One region of the Serratia sp. LTN-2 genome, then DNA from elsewhere that is predicted to be linked to it. Evidence: predicted binding sites of a transcription regulator. Region 1 holds the regulator's gene; the other holds the start of a gene.
What was found. Region 1 encodes sigma-54, which starts transcription at its own class of promoters, with help from an activator protein. Its sites were predicted from a motif close to GTTGGCACANNTTTCGCTNT; they were not measured.
Positions count from the first base shown of each region.

Region 1 (5,622 bases):
CTCACTATGTCACCCGCATTGCCGGCGGCCGCGGCGCGGTGCGCGAACTGTGCGACATCATTCTTTTGGCTCAAAATAAGCTGGAGGACGCCAAAGGGCTGTCGATATGAGTAAAACCAAACTGTGGATCACCATCCTGTTGACGGTGATCGTTCTGGCGCTGATCGGCTGGAACATGACGGACTTCAGCGACGACACCGCGCCTGGCCCGGCCAACGATCAGGATCCGACCTACCAGAGCCAGCATACGGTCACCGTGGTGTACAACCCGGCCGGCAAGCTGAATTACAAGCTGGTGGCGGAAGACGCGAAGTATTACACCGCCGGCGAGCTGAGCTGGTTCACCCAGCCGGTGATGACGCTGTTCGATGAGAATGCGGTGGCCACCTGGTCAGTTCGCTCCGATCGCGCCAAACTGACAAAAGACCGGATGCTGTATCTGTATGGTCACGTCGAGGTAAACAGCCTGACCACCACCACGCAGCTGGAAAAAATTAAGACGGACAACGCTCAGGTAAACCTGGTCACCCAGGACGTCACCTCCGATGACGAAGTCACGCTTTACGGGACCAATTTTACCTCTAACGGCATGAAAATGCGTGGGAACCTGCGGACCAAAACCGCTGAGCTGATTGATAAGGTTAAGACCAACTATGAAATCCAGAACCAAAAACCAACTCCGTAATCTGTTGATCGGCAGCTTAGTTTTGGCCGCCAGCGCCCCTGCTCTGGCGCTGAAATCCGACTCCAGCCAACCGGTCAGCATCGACTCGCTCAAGCAGTCGTTGGACATGCAAAGCAACGTCAGCACCTTCACTGACAACGTGGTGATCAAACAGGGCACCATCGATATCCGCGCCGACAAGGTGGTGGTCACCCGTCCGGGCGGAGATCAGAATAAGACCTATATTGAAGCGTTCGGCAACCCGGTAACCTTCTACCAGATGCAGGACAGCGGCAAACCGGTCAAAGGCCACGCGCAGAAAGTGCGTTACGACGTGGCGACCCAGCTGGTGACCCTGACGGGCAACGCCTATCTGGAGCAGCTCGACAGCAACGTGAAAGGCGATCGCATCACCTATCTGGTGCAACAGCAGCAAATGCAGGCGTTTAGCGACAAAGGCAAACGCGTGACAACGGTTCTGGTACCGTCGCAGTTGCAAGACAAAAACGGGCAAAAAAAGAGTAACTAATCACTTATGGCAACACTCATCGCAGAAAACCTGGCGAAAGCCTACAAGGGCCGTAAAGTTGTCGAAGACGTCAGCCTGAAAGTGAAATCCGGCGAGATCGTCGGCCTGCTCGGGCCGAACGGCGCCGGTAAAACCACCACCTTCTACATGGTGGTCGGCATTGTACCGCGCGACGCCGGGCGCATCGTGATCGACGAAGAAGACATCAGCCTGCTGCCGCTGCACGCCCGCGCGCGCCGCGGCATCGGTTACCTGCCGCAGGAAGCGTCGATCTTCCGCCGTCTGAGCGTGTACGACAACCTGATGGCGGTGCTGGAGATCCGTCCCGATCTCACCAGCGAGCAGCGCGAGGACCGCGCCAAGGAGCTGATGGAAGAGTTCCATATCTCCCATCTGCGCGACAGCCTCGGCCAGGCGCTGTCCGGCGGTGAACGCCGCCGCGTCGAAATTGCCCGCGCGCTGGCGGCCAACCCGAAATTCATTCTGCTGGACGAACCCTTCGCCGGGGTGGATCCGATTTCCGTTATCGATATCAAGAAAATCATCGAGCACCTGCGTGACAGCGGCCTGGGCGTGCTGATCACCGACCACAACGTGCGCGAAACGCTGGACGTGTGTGAACGCGCCTATATCGTCAGCCAGGGCAAACTGATTGCCCACGGCACGCCGGATGCTATTCTGGCCGACGAGCAGGTAAAACGCGTTTATCTGGGCGAAGAATTCCGCCTCTGAGCGCCGGCGCGCCCTGTGGGGCGACACCGTTAACGGAAGTAGACAGAAGACTATGAAGCAAGGTTTGCAACTCAGGCTCAGCCAACAGCTGGCCATGACTCCTCAGCTCCAGCAGGCGATCCGCCTGCTGCAGTTGTCCACGCTTGAGCTTCAGCAAGAGATCCAGCTGGCGCTAGAGAGCAATCCGTTGCTTGAACAGACCGATCTGCACGACGAAATCGACGCCAAAGAAACCCAGGATACCGAGGGGCTCGATACCCGCGAGGCGTTGGAACAGAAAGACATGCCGGAAGAGCTGCCGCTGGACGCCACCTGGGATGAAATCTACACCGCCGGCACCCCGTCCGGAACCGGCACCGACTACAGCGACGATGAGCTGCCGGTCTATCAGGGCGAGACCACCCAAACGCTGCAGGATTACCTGATGTGGCAGGTGGATCTGACGCCGTTTTCCGATACCGACGCCGCCATCGCCACCTCCATCGTCGACGCGGTGGACGACACCGGCTACCTCACCGTCCCGCTGGAAGACATTCTGGAAAGCCTGGGCGACGAGAACGTGACCCTCGAGGAAGTCGAGGCGGTGTTGAAGCGCGTGCAGCGTTTCGATCCGATCGGCGTCGCCGCGCGCGATCTGCGCGATTGCCTGCTGGTGCAGCTCTCCCAATACGCCAAAGACACCCCTTATCTGGCCGAAGCCCGGCTGATCATCAGCGAGCATCTGGATCTGTTGGCCAACCACGACTTTCGCAGCCTGATGCGATCAACCCGGCTAAAAGAAGATACACTGAAAGGAGCGATGCTGCTGATTCAGTCGCTCGATCCGCGCCCGGGGCAGTCTATCAATACCGGCGAATCGGAATACGTGATTCCGGACGTGCTGGTGCGCAAGACGCAGAACAAGTGGACGGTGGAGCTCAACGGCGACAGCGTGCCGCGTTTAAAGATCAATCAGCAGTACGCCGCGCTGGGCAACAGCGCGCGCAGCGAAGCCGACGGCCAGTTTATCCGCAGCAACCTGCAGGAAGCCAAGTGGCTGATTAAAAGCCTGGAGAGCCGCAACGAAACCTTGCTGAAGGTCACCCGCTGCATCGTCAGCCAGCAGCAGGCGTTCTTCGAGCAGGGCGAAGAGTTTATGAAACCCATGGTGCTGGCGGATATCGCCCAGGCCGTGGAGATGCATGAATCGACGATCTCGCGCGTCACCACGCAGAAGTTTCTGCACAGCCCGCGCGGCATTTTCGAATTGAAATATTTCTTCTCCAGCCACGTGAATACCGACAGCGGCGGCGAAGCCTCCTCGACGGCGATCCGCGCGTTGGTGAAGAAATTGATTGCGGCGGAAAACCCCGCCAAACCACTCAGCGACAGCAAGCTGGCCACCCTGCTCTCCGATCAGGGGATCATCGTGGCGCGGCGCACCGTCGCCAAGTACCGAGAGTCTTTGTCCATCCCGCCGTCGAACCAACGCAAACAGTTGGTTTGACCTCTATTGAGAAGGAAGACACTATGCAGCTCAACATTACCGGACACCACATCGAAATCACCGATCCGTTGCGCGAGTTCGTGAACAACAAGTTCGCCAAACTCGAACAGTATTTTGATCGCATCAATCAGGTGTATGTTGTATTAAGTGTGGAAAAAGTGCAGCAAATTGCGGAAGCAACGGTGCACGTGAATGGAGGCGAGTTGCACGCCACCTCGGAAGACGAGAATATGTATGCCGCAATTGATACGCTGATCGACAAATTGGCACGTCAATTGAACAAACATAAAGACAAATTGAAGCAACACTGACACCCTAACCCATTCCATGAGGTTGCATACGTCGCAGCCTCGCCGTTCGGCGCGTGACCCGCATGGGTGACGCGCCGAACGGTAATCAGGGTTAAAACCGACGAAAAACCGCCTTGCCGGGTCCGCCCGGTGGCGCGGTTTTAAGTGAAGATGAGATGAACAACGAATATATGCAATTAAGCTCGGTGTTAAACATCGAGTGCACCAAAAGCTCGGTACACTGCACCAGCAAGAAGCGGGCTTTGGAAATTATCAGCGAACTGGCCGCCAAACAGCTCAATCTGCCTTCGCAGGTGGTGTTTGACGCGGTTCTCACCCGGGAGCGCATGGGCAGCACCGGTATCGGCAACGGTATCGCCATTCCCCACGGCAAACTGGAAGAGGACACACTGCGGGCCGTTGGCGTGTTTATCCGTCTCGACCAACCCATCGCTTTCGACGCCATCGACAATCAGCCGGTCGATCTGCTGTTCGCGCTGCTGGTGCCTGCCGATCAGTGCAAAACCCATTTGCATACCCTGTCGCTGGTCGCCAAACGCCTGGCCGACAAAACCGTATGCCGCCGCCTGCGCGCCGCGCAGAGCGACGAAGAACTTTACCAAATCATCACCGAGTGATGCCCGGCCGGCGTGACTTCCAGCCCGGATAACGATACTGTTTCACGATGATGGATCCGGCTGCGGCCGGAATAACAAAGTTTCCAACGGTGGCGATGAACGCCGCCGCGATGCCAGGGGAGTTGCCACATGGTGCTGATGATTGTCAGCGGCCGTTCCGGTTCCGGAAAATCCGTCGCCTTGCGGGCGCTGGAAGACATGGGTTTTTACTGCGTTGACAACCTGCCGGTGGTCCTGCTGCCGCAGCTCGCCAATACGCTGGCGGAACGCAATATCTCCGCGGCGGTCAGCATCGACGTGCGCAACATGCCGGAATCGCCGGAAGTGTTCGAATACGCGATGACTCAGCTGCCGGACAGCTTCTCGCCGCAGCTGCTGTTCCTCGACGCCGATCGCAACACGCTGATCCGCCGTTACAGCGACACCCGCCGCCTGCACCCGCTCTCCAGCAAAAACCTGTCGCTGGAAAGCGCGATAGACGAAGAGAGCGACCTGCTCGAACCGCTGCGCTCGCGGGCCGATCTGATTATCGACACCTCGGAAATGTCGGTGCACGAGCTGGCCGAAATGCTGCGCACCCGCCTGCTGGGCAAGCGCGAGCGCGAGCTGACCATGGTGTTCGAATCCTTCGGCTTCAAGCACGGCATTCCGATCGACGCCGACTACGTGTTCGACGTGCGCTTCCTGCCCAACCCGCACTGGGATCCGAAGCTGCGGCCGATGACCGGTCTGGACAAGCCGGTCGCGTCGTTCCTCGATCGCCATACCGAAGTGCACAACTTCATCTACCAGACCCGCAGCTATCTGGAGCAATGGCTGCCAATGCTGGAAACCAACAACCGCAGCTACCTGACGGTCGCCATCGGCTGTACCGGCGGCAAGCACCGCTCGGTGTACGTGGCGGAACAGCTGGCCGATTACTTCCGCTCGCGCGGCAAGAACGTGCAGTCGCGCCACCGCACGCTGGAAAAGCGCAAACAATGACGGTCAAACAGACGGTTGAAATCAAAAACAAGCTGGGCATGCACGCACGCCCGGCGATGAAACTGTTCGAACTGGTGCAAAGTTTCGACGCCGAAGTGATGCTGCGCAACGAAAGCGGCACCGAGGCCGAAGCCAGCAGCGTCATCGCGCTGCTGATGCTGGATTCCGCCCAGGGCCGGCACATCGAAGTCGAGGCGACCGGCCCCGACGAAGTCAACGCGCTGGCGGCGGTGGTCGAGCTGTTCAACTCCGGGTTTGATGAAGATTAGCCGCTGAAGCCCTCCCGCGAATGCGCCGCA
Region 1 covers NZ_JCAXDO010000009.1:61,511-67,132, forward strand. Annotated here, with positions in the region: gene kdsC (3-deoxy-manno-octulosonate-8-phosphatase KdsC) at 1-110, shown strand, start outside; gene lptC (LPS export ABC transporter periplasmic protein LptC) at 107-685, shown strand; gene lptA (lipopolysaccharide ABC transporter substrate-binding protein LptA) at 654-1,193, shown strand; gene lptB (LPS export ABC transporter ATP-binding protein) at 1,200-1,925, shown strand; gene rpoN (RNA polymerase factor sigma-54) at 1,978-3,411, shown strand; gene hpf (ribosome hibernation promoting factor) at 3,435-3,722, shown strand; gene ptsN (PTS IIA-like nitrogen regulatory protein PtsN) at 3,878-4,339, shown strand; gene rapZ (RNase adapter RapZ) at 4,469-5,323, shown strand; gene npr (PTS phosphocarrier protein NPr) at 5,320-5,592, shown strand.

Region 2 (5,622 bases), on a different contig from region 1:
GGAACAACAGAGGAAAAAACTCAGGGCGCGAGAACCGCGCCCTAAGCATGGGACACTCAATCAGCGATTAAGCGTCTTTAGGACCGCGGCTGGCACGCTTACGATCGTTTTCCGTCAGGTGACGCTTACGGATACGGATCGAGGTCGGCGTCACTTCTACCAGTTCGTCGTCATCGATGAACTCCAGAGCTTGCTCCAGGGTCATTTTGATGGCCGGAACCAAGGTAGTCGCTTCGTCAGTACCGGAAGCACGCATGTTGGTCAGCTTCTTACCGGTCAGGCAGTTTACGGTCAGGTCGTTGGAACGTGAGTGAATACCGATGATCTGGCCTTCATACACTTCCGCACCGTGGCCCAGGAACAGCTTACCGCGATCCTGCAGGCCGAACAGCGCGAACGCGACCGCTTTGCCCTGGCCGTTGGAGATCAGCACGCCGTTCTGACGTTGGCCCACTTCACCCGGACGCACGTCGTCGTAGTGGCTGAAGGTGGAGTACAGCAGACCGGTACCCGAAGTCATAGTCATGAATTCGTTACGGAAGCCGATCAGACCGCGGCTTGGGATCACGTAGTCGAGACGCACGCGGCCCTTACCGTCCGGATCCATGTTTTTCAGGTCGGCTTTACGCTCGCCCATCGCCTGCATCACGGAACCCTGATGCTGCTCTTCGATATCCAGCGTCACGTTCTCGAATGGCTCCTGCTTGCGGCCATCGATTTCGCGGAAGATAACTTTCGGACGGGAAACCGCCAGCTCGAAACCTTCACGACGCATGTTTTCGATCAGCACCGACAGGTGCAGCTCGCCACGACCGGATACGCGGAAAGCGTCCGCATCGTCGGTTTCTTCGACGCGCAGCGCCACGTTGTGCACCAGCTCTTTGTTCAGACGATCAAGGATCTGACGCGAGGTCACGTACTTACCTTCTTTACCGCAGAACGGCGAGGTGTTGACGTTGAAGAACATGGTTACGGTCGGTTCGTCGACGGACAGCGCCGGCAGCGCTTCTACGGCGTTGGTGTCGCAGATGGTGTCGGAGATGTTCAGCTCGCCCAGGCCGGTGATGGCGATGATGTCGCCCGCTTCCGCCAGGGTGCTGTCGATACGCTCCAGACCCAGGTGGCCCAGCACTTTGCCCACTTTACCGTTGCGAGTTTTGCCTTCGCTGTCGATGATGGTGACCTGCTGGTTCGGCTTCACTTTACCGCGCTTGATGCGGCCGATGCCGATAACGCCCAGGTAGTTGTTGTAGTCCAACTGGGAGATCTGCATCTGGAATGGCGCTTCCAGCTCAACCTGCGGCGCAGACACGTGGTCGACGATCGCCTGATACAGCGGGGTCATGTCTTCCGCCATGTCGGTGTGATCGACGCCGGCGATACCGTTCAGCGCAGAAGCGTAGATGATCGGGAAGTCGAGCTGCTCGTCGGTCGCGTCGAGGTTCACGAACAGGTCGAACACCTGATCCACAACCCAGTCAGGGCGCGCGCCAGGACGGTCAACCTTGTTGATAACCACGATCGGCTTCAGACCGTTGGCGAAGGCCTTCTTGGTCACGAAGCGGGTTTGCGGCATAGGGCCATCCATTGCATCCACAACCAGCAGCACCGAGTCAACCATCGACATCACGCGCTCTACCTCACCGCCGAAGTCGGCGTGTCCTGGGGTATCCACGATGTTGATACGGTAACCATTCCAATTAATGGCGGTGTTTTTTGCGAGGATGGTAATCCCACGCTCTTTCTCCAAATCGTTGGAGTCCATTACGCGTTCGGTGGCTTCCGCACGCTCTCCGAAAGTACCGGATTGTTGCAGCAGCTTATCAACCAGGGTGGTTTTACCATGGTCAACGTGGGCAATAATGGCGATGTTACGCAAATTTTCGATCACAGCTTTGCCTCGGGCATTAGAAATAGCGCGCTATTGTACACGTATTAAGCGAGGGACTAAACAAGATCACAACCATCTCTTATAAACAACCGCATACCGGTCAGTTTGTGATCCCTTTCACGGTGCAAAAAGCCGCAATCGTTGCACTTTTGCACCATTTCGGTGCCCACGCCACCCCAATTGCACCATAACAGTGCAAATTATCGCTGATGGTGCATACTGTGGCTGGGTAAAACCCGCGCAGAAAGGCGATGAAAGCCTTTTTTAAAAGTTGGCACGCTTTTCGCTTTAGTCTTTTCAAGGCGAAAAAAAGCCAGTTCCACAGATTCGTTCCACGACGACGACAATGATAAACCGGGAGAGTTAAGTATGTCCGCTGAACACGTTTTGACGATGCTGAATGAGCATGAAGTGAAATTCGTAGACCTGCGTTTCACTGACACCAAGGGTAAGGAACAACACGTGACTATCCCGGCTCACCAGGTAAACGCCGACTTCTTCGAAGAAGGTAAAATGTTTGACGGCTCCTCTATCGGTGGTTGGAAGGGCATCAACGAATCTGACATGGTACTGATGCCGGACGCCAGCACGGCGGTTCTGGATCCGTTCTTCGAAGAACCTACGCTGATCATTCGCTGCGACATTCTCGAGCCGGGCACCATGCAAGGCTACGATCGCGACCCGCGCTCCATCTCTAAACGCGCCGAAGACTTCCTGCGCTCTTCCGGCATCGCGGACACCGTGCTGTTCGGGCCAGAGCCTGAATTCTTCCTGTTCGACGACATCCGCTTCGGCAGCAGCATCCGCGGTTCCCACGTGGCCATCGACGACATCGAAGGCGCCTGGAACTCCGGCACAAAATACGACGGCGGCAACAAAGGCCACCGTCCGGCGGTGAAAGGCGGTTACTTCCCGGTTCCACCGGTCGACTCTTCGCAGGATCTGCGTTCTACCATGTGTCTGACCATGGAAGAGATGGGCCTGGTGGTTGAAGCGCACCACCATGAAGTGGCGACCGCCGGTCAGAACGAAGTGGCAACCCGCTTCAACACCATGACCAAGAAAGCCGACGAAATTCAGATCTACAAATACGTGGTGCACAACGTAGCGCACGCCTTCGGCAAAACCGCGACCTTCATGCCGAAGCCAATGTTCGGCGACAACGGTTCCGGCATGCACTGCCACATGTCGCTGTCCAAGAACGGTACCAACCTGTTCGCCGGCGACAAATACGGCGGCCTGTCTGAAACCGCGCTGTTCTACATCGGTGGCATCATCAAGCACGCCAAGGCGATCAACGCCCTGGCCAACCCGACCACCAACTCCTACAAACGTCTGGTGCCGGGCTACGAAGCGCCGGTGATGCTGGCTTACTCCGCCCGTAACCGCTCTGCGTCTATCCGCATTCCAGTGGTTTCCAGCCCGAAAGCGCGCCGCATCGAAGCCCGCTTCCCGGATCCGGCGGCTAACCCATACCTGTGCTTCGCCGCACTGCTGATGGCCGGCCTGGACGGCATCATCAACAAGATCCACCCTGGCGACGCCATGGACAAAAACCTGTACGACCTGCCGCCGGAAGAAGAAGCCGAGATTCCAAAAGTGGCCGGCTCGCTGGACGAGGCGATGGCCGCACTGAACGAAGACCGCGAGTTCCTGACCCGCGGCGGCGTGTTCACCGACGATGCGATCGATGCCTACATCGAACTGCGCAAAGAAGAGATGGACCGCGTTCGCATGACGCCACACCCGGTTGAGTTCGAACTGTACTACAGCGTCTAAGCCCGACCCGCGCCGTCTGCAGAGGCGGACGGCGCCCACATTTTTGTTATCGCTTTTTTGTTGCCGTGGAAACTTTCAGCCCATCTTCGGATGGGTTTTTTTCTCCACCGTATTTTCTGCAAAACTATTCCATACCACGCCGATCCCGGATGGAGTAGGATAGATGCACTAAAAAGGTGCAGGAGTCTGCTGTATGGCAACTGGCAAGCTGCCCGATGCTGGGCAGATCCTCAATTCACTCATCAACAGCATCCTGCTGTTGGATGACTCACTGGCGGTTCACTACGCCAACCCGGCGGCACAGCAGCTGCTGGCGCAAAGCTCCCGCAAGCTGTTCGGCACGCCGCTACCCGATTTGCTCGGTTATTTTTCGCTGAACGTCTCTTTGATGCGTGAAAGCCTGTGCGCCGGTCAGGGCTTCACCGACAACGAAGTGACCCTGGTGGTCGACGGCCGCGCGCATATCCTTTCCCTGACCGCTCAGGCGCTGCCGGAAGGCTATATCCTGGTCGAGCTGGCGCCGATGGACAATCAGCGCCGCCTGAGCCAGGAACAGCTGCAGCATGCCCAACAGGTGGCGGCCCGCGATCTGGTGCGCGGTTTGGCGCACGAGATTAAAAATCCGCTGGGCGGCCTGCGCGGCGCGGCTCAGCTGTTGGCCAAGGCGCTGCCCGATCCGGCGCTGACCGAATACACCAAGGTGATCATTGAGCAGGCCGATCGGCTGCGCAATCTGGTGGATCGCCTGCTCGGGCCACAGCGGCCCGGCCAGCATATCACCCAAAGCATCCATCAGGTCGCGGAGCGCGTCTGCCAGCTGGTGTCGCTGGAAATGCCGGATAACGTCACGCTGGTGCGCGACTACGATCCGAGCCTGCCGGAAATGGCCCACGACCCGGATCAGATTGAACAGGTGCTGCTGAACATCACCCGCAACGCGCTGCAGGCGCTGGGCGAGGCAGGCGGTACCATCACGCTGCGCACCCGCACCGCGTTTCAGATTACGTTGCACGGCACCCGCTACCGTCTGGCGGCGCGCATCGACGTCGAAGACGACGGCCCCGGCGTACCGGCGCAGCTGCAGGACACGCTGTTCTACCCGATGGTCAGCGGCCGTGAAGGCGGTACCGGCCTGGGCTTATCCATCGCCCGCAATCTTATCGATCAGCATTGCGGAAAAATTGAATTCAACAGTTGGCCAGGTCATACCGAATTCTCGGTCTACCTGCCCATTCGTCAGTGAGGTTTGCTATGCAACGAGGGATAGTCTGGATCGTCGATGACGATAGCTCCATCCGCTGGGTGCTCGAGCGCGCGCTCACCGGCGCGGGCCTGAGCTGCGCCACCTTCGAAGGCGGCAATGACGTGCTGGAAGCCTTGGCCACGCAAACCCCCGACGTGCTGCTGTCCGATATCCGCATGCCGGGTATAGACGGCCTGGCGCTGCTCAAGCAGATCAAACAGCGCCACCCGATGCTGCCGGTGATCATCATGACCGCGCATTCGGATTTGGACGCCGCCGTCAGCGCCTATCAGCAAGGGGCCTTCGACTACCTGCCGAAGCCGTTCGACATCGACGAAGCGGTGGCGCTGGTCGATCGCGCCATCAGCCATTATCAGGAGCAACAGCAGCCGGTGCGCAGCCAGCCGGCCAGCGATCCGGCGGCGGACATCATCGGCGAAGCGCCGGCGATGCAGGACGTGTTTCGCATCATCGGCCGGCTGTCGCGTTCGTCGATCAGCGTGTTGATCAACGGCGAATCCGGCACCGGCAAGGAGCTGGTGGCGCATGCGCTGCACCGCCACAGCCCGCGCGCCAAGTCGCCGTTCATCGCCCTGAACATGGCCGCCATCCCTAAGGATCTGATCGAGTCCGAGCTGTTCGGCCACGAGAAAGGCGCCTTCACCGGCGCGAACCAAATCCGTCAGGGCCGCTTTGAACAGGCCGACGG
Region 2 covers NZ_JCAXDO010000016.1:12,539-18,160, reverse strand. Annotated here, with positions in the region: gene typA (ribosome-dependent GTPase TypA) at 68-1,891, opposite strand; gene glnA (glutamate--ammonia ligase) at 2,261-3,670, shown strand; gene glnL (nitrogen regulation protein NR(II)) at 3,864-4,913, shown strand; gene glnG (nitrogen regulation protein NR(I)) at 4,922-5,622, shown strand, end outside.
Region 2: the regulator sigma-54 is predicted to act here: its motif matches at 2,162-2,181, upstream of glnA (glutamate--ammonia ligase).